DNA from 4 places in the Nocardia iowensis genome. Region 2 is predicted to be linked to each of the others. Evidence: riboswitches for the same ligand, from Rfam matches in the RefSeq annotation. Region 2 holds a riboswitch; each other region holds the start of a gene.
What was found. A riboswitch is a leader RNA that binds a small molecule or an ion and turns the genes downstream of it on or off. The one in region 2 is predicted to bind S-adenosylmethionine.
Positions count from the first base shown of each region.

Region 1: another riboswitch for S-adenosylmethionine. It lies ahead of KV110_RS05850 (bifunctional o-acetylhomoserine/o-acetylserine sulfhydrylase); the one in region 2 lies ahead of KV110_RS11660 (amino acid ABC transporter permease).
Region 3: another riboswitch for S-adenosylmethionine. It lies ahead of KV110_RS13910 (2OG-Fe(II) oxygenase); the one in region 2 lies ahead of KV110_RS11660 (amino acid ABC transporter permease).
Region 4: another riboswitch for S-adenosylmethionine. It lies ahead of KV110_RS02520 (aminotransferase class V-fold PLP-dependent enzyme); the one in region 2 lies ahead of KV110_RS11660 (amino acid ABC transporter permease).

Region 1 is NZ_CP078145.1:1,307,153-1,310,683, reverse strand. It holds gene KV110_RS05860 (MFS transporter) at 1-338, opposite strand, end outside; gene KV110_RS05855 (TetR family transcriptional regulator) at 472-1,194, shown strand; SAM riboswitch class IV at 1,236-1,346, shown strand; gene KV110_RS05850 (bifunctional o-acetylhomoserine/o-acetylserine sulfhydrylase) at 1,440-2,786, shown strand; gene metX (homoserine O-acetyltransferase MetX) at 2,825-3,531, shown strand, end outside.
Region 2 is NZ_CP078145.1:2,534,760-2,538,290, reverse strand. It holds gene KV110_RS11670 (glycosyltransferase family 2 protein) at 1-816, shown strand, start outside; gene KV110_RS11665 (hypothetical protein) at 824-1,561, opposite strand; SAM riboswitch class I at 1,923-2,017, shown strand; gene KV110_RS11660 (amino acid ABC transporter permease) at 2,284-3,324, shown strand; gene KV110_RS11655 (amino acid ABC transporter ATP-binding protein) at 3,321-3,531, shown strand, end outside.
Region 3 is NZ_CP078145.1:3,022,796-3,026,326, reverse strand. It holds gene KV110_RS13920 (hypothetical protein) at 1-417, opposite strand, end outside; gene KV110_RS13915 (hypothetical protein) at 708-1,295, shown strand; SAM riboswitch class IV at 1,381-1,499, shown strand; gene KV110_RS13910 (2OG-Fe(II) oxygenase) at 1,620-2,426, shown strand; gene KV110_RS13905 (tRNA-dependent cyclodipeptide synthase) at 2,426-3,148, shown strand; gene KV110_RS13900 (MFS transporter) at 3,145-3,531, shown strand, end outside.
Region 4 is NZ_CP078145.1:526,815-530,345, reverse strand. It holds gene KV110_RS02525 (flavin reductase family protein) at 1-190, shown strand, start outside; gene KV110_RS02520 (aminotransferase class V-fold PLP-dependent enzyme) at 210-1,529, opposite strand; SAM riboswitch class IV at 1,577-1,690, opposite strand; gene KV110_RS02515 (LysE family translocator) at 1,825-2,472, shown strand; gene KV110_RS02510 (Pls/PosA family non-ribosomal peptide synthetase) at 2,822-3,531, shown strand, end outside.

The DNA of each region.
Region 1 (3,531 bases), 1.2 Mb from region 2:
AACATCTCCGCACCGTTCTGCGCGAGACCGGCAAGTGCCGACGCGGCGGCGAAACCGATCAGGCCGATGACGAAGATCCGCCGTCGCCCGAGGTAGTCGGCCAGTCGGCCGCCGAGCAGCAGGAGGCCGCCGAAGATCAGTGTGTACGCCGTCAGCATCCACTGCTTGTTGCCCTCGCTGATCCCGAGGTCATGCTGCGCGAACGGCAGCGAGATGGTCACGATGGTGGCGTCGAGAACCACCATGAGCTGGGCCAACGCGATCACCGCCAGGGCGAACCAGCGGGCCGAACCGCCCTGTTTTCCAGGAGCGTCTGCCGCTTTCGCAGTCTCGGTCACCTTTTTCTCCTCTTCATCCGACACAAGTCGCCATCCTGACATCTCGCGACATTTGTCGTCAAGCGCAAAATGTCGCTCTACGACATTTGGCGCTTGGCGACAGTAAACGTGGGGTTGCGCTAGGGTGATGGCCATGCTCGAGTCACCGACGCCTACGGGCGCGAGTGCCGCAGCGGAGAACCCTGCGAGCGCATCGACACCTGCGGGACCACCCCCCGGCCTGCGTGAACGCAAGAAGCAGCAGACCAGACTGCGGATCATCGAGGTCGGCCTGAACCTCTGTGACACACAGGGATTCGACGCGACGACGGTCGAACAGATCGCCAACGCCGCCGACGTCTCGCCCCGCACCATCAACCGGTACTTCGACAGCAAGGAAGACATCGTCCTCGGTCCGATCCGGGACTTCAGCATCGCCGTTGCCGAGGCACTGCGCGGCCTGCCGATCACCGGCAACGAGCTGGCATCGCTACGCGAAGCGTTCCTGCGGGTCATCGACAAGGCCGCGCTCGCCCCGACCGAGGCACCCGTGTCCTTCCAGCAGTTCCAGCAGATGCAGCGGATCCTGCGCAGTAGCCAGGCGGTCAGCGCGCGCAGTCTCGAGCACGCCGACCGGCAGAACACTGCGATCGCCGAAGTGCTCGCCGAACGGCTCGGCACCGAGCCGGACGCCCTGCCGGTGCGCTTGATCCTCGGCGTCTGGCAGCTGGTCGGACATCTCGGCATGGAACGCTCGGACGCCCTGTTCGACGACGACCTCACGGCGGCGGCCGCGGCCGGACGCCAGACCTTCGTCTCGACATTCGACGAGTTCATGCGCGTCTGCTGCGTGGGGCTGACTACCGAAAACGGATGAGATTTCGGCAGGCGACCGACCGCCGGTTATGATGCCCGTCAGGTCATGAGTGCCAGCGCCAAGCCCCGGCTCGCTGGTCGGCAACCCTCCAGCAGCGGTGGGGTGCTCCGGGTGATGACCGGGCTCTCGAAGGTCGAGAGCAAGCGCGCTTTCCAGGAGGTTCCCGAAATGTGTTGTTGTCCTTCGCCCACATCCCGATGACCCGTTAGTTCTGGCGAACAACCTTTTCTTTGGAGCAAAACCACATGAGTGACTCCACTCTGCCCGCGGCCGACCCCATCCTCGCGGCCGATCCGGCCCAGTGGTCTTTCGAGACCAAGCAGGTCCACGCGGGACAGGCACCCGACAGCAGCACCGGTGCCAGGGCCCTGCCCATCTACCAGACCACCTCGTACGCCTTCCGCGACACCGAGCACGCCGCGGCGCTGTTCGGGCTCGCCGAGCCGGGCAATATCTACACCCGGATCACGAATCCCACCCAGGACGTGGTGGAGCAGCGGGTCGCCGCGCTCGAAGGCGGTGTCGCCGCGCTGCTGCTGGCCTCGGGCCAGGCCGCGGAGACCTTCGCGATCCTGAACCTGGCCGCGGCCGGCGATCACATCGTGTCCAGCCCGCACCTCTACGGCGGCACCTACAACCTCTTCCACTACTCGTTGCCCAAGCTCGGCATCGAGGTGTCCTTTGTCGACGACCCCGACGACCTGGAACAGTGGCGCGCCGCGATCCGGCCGAACACCAAGGCGTTCTACGGCGAGACCATCGCCAACCCGAGCAGCGCCATCTTCGACATCCCCGGCATCGCCGCCGTCGCGCACGAGGCCGGGCTGCCGCTGATCGTGGACAACACCGTCGCGACCCCGTACCTGATCCAGCCGCTGGCGCACGGTGCCGACATCGTCGTGCACTCGGCGACCAAATACCTCGGCGGGCACGGCTCGGCGGTGGCCGGGGTGATCGTCGACGGCGGCAATTTCGACTGGACCGTGACCGATGCGCAGGGACAGCCGCGCTTCCCCGGCTTCACCACCCCGGACCCGAGCTACCACGGCGCGGTGTTCGCCGACCTCGGCGCACCCGCCTTCGCGCTCAAGGCGCGCGTGCAACTGCTGCGCGACCTGGGCTCCGCGGTGTCGCCGTTCAACGCGTTCCTGATCAGCCAGGGCATCGAGACGCTGAGCCTGCGGGTCGAGCGGCACGTCGCCAATGCCAAGGCGGTGGCCGAATTCCTGACCACCCACCCGGACGTGGAATCGGTCAGCTACGCGGGCCTGCCGTCGTCGCCGTGGTACGAACGCGGGCAGCGACTCGCACCGAAGGGCGCGGGCGCGATCGTGGCCTTCGAGCTGCGTGGCGGCGTCGACGCGGGCAAGAAGTTCGTGGACGGATTAGTCCTGCACAGCCATGTGGCTAACATCGGTGATGTGCGCTCCCTCGTGATTCACCCCGCGTCGACCACACATTCGCAGCTGACGCCGGACGAGCAACTCGTCGCGGGCGTCACTCCGGGCCTGGTCCGCCTTGCGGTGGGCATCGAGGGAATCGATGACATCCTCGCCGATCTGCGTGCCGGTTTCGCGGCGGCGGCGACGTGAAGGTGAGTAGCGAACCGAGTCACGCCCGTTCGTCCGGGGTGGCCCTGCCGCCCCCGGACGGGCGGCTCGGCATCATCCCGATCGGTGACGTGCAGTTGGAGAGCGGCGCGGTCATCCCGCAGGTCCACCTCGCCGTGCAGCGCTGGGGAGAGCTCTCCCCCACGTTGGACAATGTGGTGCTGGTCGAGCACGCGCTGACCGGCGACTCACACGTGGTCGGCCACCCCGATGACATCCATCCGCTGCCGGGGTGGTGGGACGGCATGGTCGGACCCGGCTGTCCGCTCGACACCGACGAGTGGTGTGTGATCGCGACGAACGTGCTCGGCGGCTGCAAGGGCAGCACCGGGCCGTCGACCCTCGCGCCCGACGGAAAGCCTTGGGGTGCACGGTTTCCGGAGATCTCCATCCGCGATCAGGTGGCCGCCGAGGCCGCGCTGATGGACCTGCTCGGCATCGAGCGGCTGGCCGCCGTGGTCGGCGGGTCGATGGGCGGCATGCGGGTGCTGGAGTGGATGGTCGGCATGCCGGACCGGGTCGGCTCGGCGCTGGTGCTCGCCGTCGGCGCCCGCGCCACCGCCGACCAGATCGGCACCCAGACCACCCAGATCGCGGCGATCAAGGCCGATCCGGACTGGCAGGGCGGCGATTACCACGACACCGACCGGGCCCCGATGACCGGCATGGGCATCGCCCGGCGCATCGCGCACCTGACCTATCGCACCGAGGACGAGCTCGATCATCG
Region 2 (3,531 bases):
ACCGGGAAGGCCGCCGCGTGTGCGCGATTGGCCGAGGCGGTGGCGACGCCGGTGCTGGTGTTCGTGGACGCGGATGTGCGACTGGGACCGGGTGCGGTCGCTGCGGCGGTCACCGAATTGCGCAGGCGGCGGGTCGCGTTGCTGTCACCTTGGCCGATGCAGCGGGCCGAGTCCGTGGCCGAGGCGTTGGTGCAGCCGCTGCTGTGCTGGTCGTGGGCGGCGACATTGCCGATTTCGGTGGCGAATCGGAGTCTGCGGCCGTCGACTTCGGTTGCCTGCGGCCAATTTCTGGTGTTCGACACCGCTGCCTACCGGGCCGTCGGCGGGCACGCCGCGGTGGCCGCCAGTGCCACCGAGGACCTTGATATCGCCCGAACACTGCGCCGCGCAGGACAACCCACCGCCCTCGTGGGCGCGGGACGGATGGCAAGCACCCGAATGTACTCGGGCGTACACGAACTCGACGACGGCTACACCCGCTGGCTGTGGTCGGCCTACGGCGGCACGATCCCGGGCGGCGCGGCCGTGGGACTTCTTGCCGCCCTCGGCTATTGGGTGCCACCGTTGGCGGCGTCGTGTGGTCGCGGCACCGTCCGCCGCATCGGACTCCTCGGCTACGCCGCCGCCGTCACCGGCAGGCTGTTGTCCCGCTCCCTCGAAACCGGCGGTCCGGTCGCCCCCGCCGATGTCGTTGCCGCACTGGCCCACCCGCTGTCCATCGCCGCCTATCTCCGGCTGTGGGTACGCTCCCACCGCGCCCGCCGACGCGGGACGCTGCGCTGGAAGGGTCGCGCGCTCGGTTCCGTCGGCGCCTAGCTGGGGCTTACCGAACCTCGGTGATGCCAACCGTGGGCAAGAAGAAGCAGGACTTTCCGCCGTTCTCCACCGTGCCGAAAACCGCGGCCAGCACGGTGCCGGTGCCGGTCTCGACGGGTACGGCGCGGACGCCGCCCATCGGGAGGGCGGCGAAAAAGAAGTCCTGGATGGCACGTTCGGCCATCGGGCGCAGGGCGGGCGGGACTTCGGCGGGAATCATGCCACCGAAGACGGTGGACAGCGGGCCCATGGCGGCCAGCCCGCCTCGGCCGCTCGTCAGGTTCATCCAGGCGACATGCATGCCGGTGGTGTCCGAGCCGTCGTGGCCCAACCCGTACGGGATGAAGGTGAACATGGTCTGCCCGGCCTTGACGGCGGTCAGGTCGAGGCCGGGAATGGCGACCGTGGTCTTGGGCCATGGGCCCGGCACGGCACCCGCCACCGCGGGGGCCAGTCCGTAGGTGGTGCCGTCGAGGCAGAACGCTGCCGCGGTCGGGTAGAGGAACGGCTGCATACCGAAGGAACGCAGGCCCTCGATCGCGGTGTTGTACACGCCGAGGACATCGCCGGGCGCGGCGGTACCGGTCTGGGCGGGACGATCCCCCGTCGTGCGGACCTCGCCAGGAGCGGGCGGCGCCGGGGCCGCACTCGCGACAGGAGCGGCCAGGGCCAGTGCGACCGAGCAGGTCGCGACAGCAGACAAAATGGTCAGACGGCGCATCACGGTCACGGAGACCTCTCTCATCGTCGACGCAATCGAAGGTCGACGGTACTCCGGCAAACCCGCTGAACTGGCTGTATTACGCCCGGCAAGTCATCGGCGTGTCCTGCGGACGACCTGCAAGGGGCCCCGCACAGCGCGAGTCGTACGCTGCTTCCGGCAGTACCGCCCGAATACGTGAGCAGCACACCGTCCAGGTGGCGCGGCACTGTCGCCGGAAACCGATCAGGCTGTGTCAGCACATGTCCGGCTATCGGATTTACTCCGCGAATCGGACCCCGGCAAGATCTACGCTCACCGTGATTACTTCCCTTGCCCCAGGGTTCGCCTGCTGGGCATGATAATTCGGCTCGACCCTGGCATCACCCGATGTCCGGATCGGCGACAACCATCCAGAGCGACCGAGAGACCTGGCTCGTCGACGTCGCAGCAACCCCCCGGTTCACCGGGTGCGGGTGCTTCCGCCGGGACCGATGGAGGAACCGAAGTGATCATTTCCGCTGCTCGCGGCACCCGTTGGGGCCGTCGCCATATCGATCAGTGCAAAGTGACGTCCGCGAGCTGTCGGGGCTGACCCGCAGCCAGTCTGTGCACCCGTCGCTGGCCGGGTGATGTGACCGCGGCCCGAGTGGCGCGGTCTCGTTCGTTCTTCCGAAGGACCCGTCATGAGTGAGCGTAGCGAGCGAACAAAAGGCACAGCTGCCAAACGCAGTCATGACGGAGCCGAGCGCCAGCGAGGTGGAGTCATGAGTGCGTCCGCCGCACCCGATGCCGCCGCCGTCCCCGGCGAAACCGACGCCGATACCGGCACGCCGGTTGCTGTCGACACCGCGACCGGTGCCGAAACCGCCGCAGACCCGGGGCAGGCCGCCCCCGCACCAACCGTGGCCAAACAGTGGCACCCGTGGCGGTGGGTGATCAGCGCCGTCGCGCTGATCCTGCTCGCGCAGTTCATCCATGGCCTGGCCACCAACCCGGGTTGGGATTGGCCGACGTTCGCCAAGTACGTCACCGCGGAATCAGTGCTGGCAGCGCTGAAAGTGACGCTGGAACTGACCGCTTGGGGAACGGCACTCGGCTTCCTGCTCGGCACCGCGCTGGCGATCGCCCGATTGTCGAACAACCCGGTGCTACGGGTGATCTCGTGGTGCTACATCTGGGCATTCCGCTCGATCCCGCTCATCGTGCAGCTGCTGTTCTGGTTCAACATCGCCTACCTGTACAACACGCTGTCGCTCGGAATCCCGTTCGGCCCCGCGTTTTTCACCTTCGAGGTGAACGGCGTGATCAGTGGCTTCACCGCGGCGGTGATCGGGCTGGCCCTGCATCAGGCGGCGTATTCGGCCGAGATCATCCGCGCCGGCATCATCTCCGTGGACGCGGGCCAGCTGGAAGCCGCTGCGGCGCTCGGCATTCCGCGCCTGCGACAGTTCCGCACCATCGTGGTCCCGCAAGCGATGCGGTCGATTCTGCCCAATGCGACCAACGAGGTGATCAGCCTGTTCAAGGGCACCTCGATCGTCTCGGTGATGGCGATCGCGGAACTGTTCTACCAGGTCCAGGTGATCTACGGACGCAACGGCCGGGTGGTGCCGCTGCTGATGGTCGCGACCGCCTGGTACATCGTGCTCACCACCGTGCTCTCGGTGGCGCAGTACTACATCGAGCGCCACTACGCCAAGGGCACCCAGCGCACCCCACCGCCGTCGCCGGTCGCGCGGGCCTGGCAGAAGCTGCGCGAGATCGCCGAAAACAGCACCACCGCACCACGAGGAGCGACCCGATGACCGCCGCACCCGCCGTCGAAATTCGCGGCGTCCGCAAATCCTATGGTGCGCACGAGGTGCTGCGTGGCGTCGATTTGACCGTGCGCTCCGGCGAGGTGGTGACGGTGATCGGTCCCTCCGGCTCCGGCAAGTCCACGCTGCTGCGGGTGGTCAATCATCTGGAGTCGCTGGATGCGGGCACCGTGCACATCGACGGTGAGCTGATCG
Region 3 (3,531 bases), 490 kb from region 2:
GCCGTCGAGCGAAAAGAAGGCGGCGTTCCAGCCATAATGGCCGTCGTACTGAGTTGTGCGGGTCTCGGTTGTGCTCGCGCCGGTATCCAGGTTGCGCATCGTGACGGTTGTGGAGATGGCACAGTTGTTTCCGCCGCCCGGCGCGGCGGACAACGAGCCAAAGGGATTGCTGGGGGCGTCAGCGGCGAAATTCACCGTCACTCGTGCCGAGCTATCTATGAAATCCGCGAACTCGCGGGCTTGTTGTCCCTGACTGGCCGAGACCTCAGCGGTGACCGTTCCCGCACATCCCGGCCCTGCGTCGATGTGGGCGGGTTCGAAAGAAATCGGGTCCGCAGATGCTGGACCAGCGGGTATGACCAACGCGAACGTCGGCAGGATCGATACTGCCGCAAACTTCAGAATGCTTCGCATCATGACTCCCGTCCTTGCGCGGATCGGCAGTGGGGTTCGATCGACTTGCTTGGACTATACCGCCACCGACACCTCAGCAATCATCTGGCAAAATTTCACGCTAGCAGAGCACATCTGACTCCATCAACCTGACCGCGGGCTCTGACACCGCGGCTACCTCCCTAGGGGCGCAGGGGCATTCGGGTAAGGAGTTGTCCCCAGCTCTGGAGCCACACCCCTAGCACCACGGTATTGCCGGAGAATGGCGCTCTGGCGGGATGTTGTGGCAGGTCGCGGATTTTTATCGTCGGGACATGCTCATTGTTGAAACCGATTCGCTCGCTCAGGACGCACCGCAAAAGCGCCGATCAAGCATTACTCCGCCGCGTGCCACCGGGCTACGACGCGGCGTAGCCGTCTCGGTTGCCGCGATTGCCGCGTTGGGTCTGCTGGGTGTGGCCACCGGCCGGGCAACCGCGGCGCCTGCCGTCGACTGTCTCTGGGCAGGGACAGGCCACGCACAGGGCGCGACGGTGGTAGCCGGTGGCTGGGAATTCACGTGTGGCACCGATCAGCGCGGCGCACCGCTGTGGCGCCGTGGCACGGTCGTCGACGCGCCGAGCAACGTGGCGAATCCGGGCTCCCGCACCCAGCCCGCAGGCAATTTCAGTGCCGGAGCGCAGCAACCGGGCACCGAATACAACGACTACTGCGTGGGCACCCAGCTCGTCGACGGCAGCGAGCAGGTGTACCAGGTGGTGTCCGACGCCGCGGGCGTCCTGCAGTGGAAGGCCGCGGGCCCGATCTCCCAATGGACCTTCGCCCCCGGCACCGGACCGGTACCGACCACCCGCTCAGCCAGCCTGTGCCTGCCGGACCAGGTGATCTGGCCCCAGAGCTGAGCAGGCGGTCCAGCCCCCTCGGAATGAAACTCAGCGCGATTCTAAAGCGTGACAACGCTTCTGACGTGCGCGATGCTTTGGTTCAGGTCAAGAGTGCCAGCGTCAAGTCCCCGGCTAGCTGGCCGGCAACCCTCCAACCGCGGCGGGGTGCCCCGGGTCAAGACCAGGCCGAGCCGCGTAATGCGGCCCGGGCAAGCGCGGGCCCCTTCCCGTTGTGGGGCCCTCTGGAGGGATGGGGGTCGAAACCATGTCCGCTGGGACCACCTCATTTCTCCTGCCCGGGCCTGTGCCCGGTCCATCGAGCGACAACCAGAGGGGAACGACATGACTACGGCCACGCCATCTCTCGGAGAACGCGTGTTGGACACCACCAGGCAGGGATTCGATCACGACTCGTTGACGGCACTGTTGAACGGCGACGTTCACGCCGTTCGGCTGGCCGGGTTCGTCCGGCCCGACGCACTGGCGCACCTGCGAAAAGCCTTCGTCGGCAGGCAGGATCACGGCCCGCTCGGCACCGACCCGCAGTTCCGCCGCATCGGACACGCGTTCTCGGAGACGAACACCGAGGCCGGACGCAAGCGGTACTTCGAGGAGGCGCATCACAACATCGAGCGGCTGCGCGCCATCGCCGCGCCGTATTCCTATCCCGCGGACGACCTTCGGCTGCTGCTCGACGAGATCTGGCCGTCCGGAGCAAGTTTGCTCCGCCGCGACGGGCAAGCCTTCTTCGCGGGCGTCGCGCGCTACCAGCTGGCGGGGGTGGATCTGGAGCCGCATACGGACAATATCGGCCGAAACCTGCCGGAGGACTTCGCTATTCGGATCCGCCGCCAACTGTCGGTCAACGTCTACCTGGACGTGCCGGACCGGGGCGGGGAGTTGGAGATCTGGGACGACTACCCGGACGAACGCGAGTATCGGGATCGGTCCGGCGACCGCGTGTACGGCATCGACCGCGCATCCGTCGGCAACCCGGCCGTGGTGATCACACCGCGGGTCGGCGACGCGATCTTCATCGACCCGCGTCGCGTCCATGCCGTCGCTCCGTCGCAGGACCGTCCCCGCATCACCATCGGCTTGTTCATCGGGGTGAGCGATCCGGCCGAGTCGTTGAAGGTGTGGAGCTGATGACGACAACTACGCTGCTCTCGGCGTCGCACAAAGCCGCATACGACCTACGGTCGGACACCATCACCACCGAAGGTCGCTCCACGGTACTGCTGGTCAGTGTCGGCGCGGACTACCACGAAGGCGAAAAGCTCGCGGCAACAATCGATCTGATCAACCGCTCGAACTTCGGCCGCTGCGCTATCGCCGTCGCGGACACCCTGCAACGGCACAACCTCAGCGGCGGAACCGATATCGACCGGCACGCACGTGCCCGCATCGCGGGTGACGAATGGATCACCCGCAATATCGGCTACTTGAACCAGATCGACTGCCCCACCAACATTTTGCGATGGGACTTCGCGCTTTCCCATCCCCGCTACGGCGACCTCTACGACGCGGTCGAGCAGGCCTACGAAACCGACGACCGCTATCGAAACGCCGTCGACAGCACCATCGACCGGTTCATCGAGCGGCGACTGACCCGGGAACCGGATGTCGATCAGGACATGGTCCGGAAGTCTTGCCGCGCATACCTTTTGGAAGAATGCCCGATCATCATGCCGCTGTGGGCGCACGAGGGTTTCGACTATGTGATCTACCCGCAGCGGATTTCCGCGGCGATGGGGCGCACCAGGGAACTGTTCGTCGAGCCGGAACACCCGGACCGGGTCGCGTGGCTCCCATTGCGCTTCAAGAAGCGAAAGTCCGCGCTGCACAACGCGGAAGGGGCGGAGCAATGACGACCGAGATCCCCGGCCAGCGGCGCATCGCCGGATTCGCCGGACTCGCGGTAGCGTCGTTCCTCGGGTGCATCGATCTGACCATCGTCACCACCGCACTGCCCGCCATCGGCGACGATTTGCAGGCGGGTGCGTCGAATACCGAGCTCACCCTCGGCGTCTTCCTCATGGCGCTGTCGATGTTCATGGTCACGGCGGGACGCGTCGCAGATCGACTCGGGCGTCGGCGGGTGTTGCTGTTCGGCTTGGCCCTGTTCGTGATCGCCTCCGCGGGTGCGGCCGCATCATGGTCGATCGGCACGCTGCTCATCGCCCGCTTCGTCCAGGGCGCCGCCTGCGCCGTGCTGTATACGAGCACCTCGACACTGGTGGAATCGCTTTTC
Region 4 (3,531 bases), 2.0 Mb from region 2:
CGAACCAGTTCTGCACGGCACCCCCATCTGGGTCCGCGCCACCATCCACCAACTCATCCCCATCGGCGACCACACCCTGGTCGTAGGCCTGGTGACCCGAGTCCACGACAACACCAACGAAACCCCCACCGCCGCCCCCCTCCTCTACTACAACGGCCAATACCACCGCCCCACCAAACTCGGCGACTAAACCCCCTGCGAGCCCCGACTCAGCCGACAAGGCAGGGCGCGGCGCCGGTCGGGGCTTGGGAAGTGAACGGCCGGGTCTCGGGGGTGGGGTTCCAGAGGCCGTTGGTGCTGGCGTAGTTCCAGGTGGGGCCGGTGTGGACGAGGGTGGCTACGGCCTGGACGAGGCGGTCGATGTCGGCCGAGGTGGTGCCGAGGCCGATGCTGGCGCGCAGGGCACCGTCGAGCTCGAGGCGGGCGAGCAAGGGGTGGGCGCAGAAACGGCCGTCGCGGACGCCGATGCCGTGTTCAGCGGACAGGTAGGCGGCGACGTGGCCGGGGACGAAACCGTCCAGGGTGAAAGCGACGATGCCGACGGTGTCGGGGGCGTCGGTCCAGATGCGGAGCAACCGCACGCCGGGGATGGCGGCGAGACCGGCGCGGAGCCGGTCGGCGAGGTGATGTTCGTGAGTGGCGAGGGTGTCGGCGTCGATCTCACAGAGCGCGTCACAGGCGGCGGCGAGTGCGGCGGCCCCGAGCACGTTCGGCGAACCGCCCTCGTGCCGCTGCGGTGCGGGCGCCCACTCCGCGCCGGAGGTGGTGACCTCGCGGACCGCGCCGCCACCGGCGAGGTACGGCTCCGCGTTGTCCAGCCAATCCCGGCGACCGACGAGCACGCCGGCACCGAACGGCGCGTACAACTTGTGCCCGGAAAATGCGACATAGTCGATACCCGTGTCGCGCAAGCTGATTCGCCGATGCGGCGCGAGCTGCGCGGCATCGACCAGGATGCGTGCCCCGCACTGGTGGGCGATGGTAGCGAGGCGCTCCAACGGCAACACCTCGCCGGTGACATTGGACGCGCCGGTCACCGCCAGCAGCGCGGCGGGCTTGCTGCACAACTCGGCGACCAAGCGGCCGATGGTCTCCTCGACGGTGGCACCGGCCTGGACCACCCGGCGGCCGTGCCTGGTCCATGGCAGGAAGTTGGCGTGATGTTCGATGTCGAGCACCACGGTGTCGCCCGGCACGCAGGAGGCGAGCAGGTTCAGCGAATCGGTGGTGTTGCGAGTGAACACCACCACCTGGTCGTCGGCCGCGTCGAGGAAGCGGCTCACCGAACCACGGGCAGCCTCGTAGCACTCGGTGGAGATCCGCGAGGCATAGCCGGCGCCGCGGTGCACGCTCGCGTAGAACGGCAACAACTGCTGCACCCGGTCGGTGACCTGGGCCAATGCGGGTGCGCTCGCGGCGTAGTCGAAGTTTGCGTAGGTGGTCGTCCCGCCCTGGACGAGCGGCACCTGAAGGTCATCGCCGGACACCCGAGCAAGAGCGGCACAGTTACGATCCACAACAACAGTCATCAGATAAATCCCATCGGCTCTGGGACCCGCAATCAGATGATTCGTCGAGTCCGCGCTTGCCGCACCCGGTCGGGCGTCGGCCTGGTCGTCACCCGGAGCACCCCACCGCGGAGGAGGGTTGCCGACCAGCAAGCCGGGGCTGAACGCTGGTACTCATGACCTGACCCGAGATTGGCAGAAACAGCCCGACCCTGTCAACTGTGTCGTCGGCGTGGCCGCGGCGCGTAGTGGTCGGGTTGGGCGGGCGGGGCGGAAATGCGTTGCTTATTCGGGGGTTCTGGGATCACATTGCGGGGTGTCGGTTTCCCTGCTGCTCAGCTTTATCGGGGTGTGCGTCCTGCTGTCGATCACGCCTGGGCCGGATTCGTTCCTGGTGCTGCGATTCTCGCTGGTGGACGCGCGACCGGGGATCGCCGCCGCGATCGGGTCGGCACTGGGCGGCATTCTGTGGGCGGTGGTGGTCGCGGCCGGTGTCGCGGCGCTGCTGGAGCAGTCGGCGACGGCTTACCGCGTGCTCAAGGTGGTGGGTGGAATCTACTTGGTGTACTTGGGTGTTCGCGCGCTGCTCGACCAACGGCGGCAGCGGCGGGCTGCGCGGGAAGCCGGCGACTCCGACGGCCTGGCGCACACCGGCACGGGCACCCGTACCTCGGTTCGCTCGGCGTTCACCGCGGGGATCGTCTCGTGCATGTTCAACCCGAAGGTCGGCCTGTTCTATCTCGCCGTGCTACCCCAGTTCCTCACCGAGGTCACCTTCGTCAACACCCTCGCGCTCGGCGCCATCGAATCGCTCATCGCCGCGGTAGAGATGGTGATCCTGGCCTTGGTCGCCTCCCGCGCGGTCGCGCTGCTGCGCCGCCCGAAGATCCGGGAACGGCTGGAACAGGCCAGCGCCGCCATCCTGGCCACCCTCGGCATCGGCACCGCCGCCTCAGCGGCCTGAATCCCACCGCCGCGGCGGTGCTCGAAACGCCCTGAGCTGCAATATCACCGGGGCGATGAGCGGAATCACAACAGGGCGAACCCACCGACCCAGCGACTATCTGGCGAACCTGCCGCGGAACCCGCCCACCAGGCCTTGCTTCGGCGCGCCCGCAAGAAATCGCCACGACCTGCAACGACTCGGCCCGCGTTCGGGAGCCCCGCAACCGCGCCGGTGAACAACAAACGTCGACAACCCCGAGTACCGTGGACAACTGGTCACCAGGGTGTTTGCCCACTGGTAACCCAGCTATGACACAACAACACCAGGGAAGTGCGAGGCAGGTCGAATGGGAGGTGGGCAGGGCGTCATGCTCCAGCCACAGGTTGACGCGACGGTGGATCCGCTCCTACGGACCCCGCACACGCCACCGGCCCGGACTCTCGTCGACATCCTGACCGCCACCGCGCTGACCCACCCCGATGCACCCGCCATCGATGACGGCGACACGGTGCTCACCTACCTCGAACTCGTTGCCGAGATCGAGCAGACCGTGGCCCGGCTGGCCAAGGCGGGTGTGCGGCCGGGTGACCGGGTCGGCGTGCGCATGCCGTCGGGCTCCCGAGACCTCTACCTCACCATCCTTGCCGTGCTCTACGCGGGCGCCGCCTATGTGCCGGTCGACGCCGATGACCCGGACGAACGGGCCCAGCTGGTCTTCGGCGAGGCTCAGGTCACCGCGATCGTGACCGCGGCGGGCATCGAGACGACACCGGTGGGAATCCGTGCCGCAGCGGACAACTCACCCGACGCGAGCACAAGTTCCGCGCCGACCCCGGCCGACGACGCCTGGATCATCTTCACCTCCGGCTCCACCGGGACGCCGAAAGGTGTTGCGGTGACCCATCGCAACGCCGCCGCCTTTGTCGACGCCGAGGCCAGGCTCTTCCTGCCGGACGCCCCGATCGGCCCCGGCGACCGGGTGCTCGCCGGACTCTCGGTCGCCTTCGACGCCTCCTGTGAAGAGATGTGGCTGGCTTGGCGCAACGGCGCCTGCCTCGTCCCCGCCCCGCGCGACCT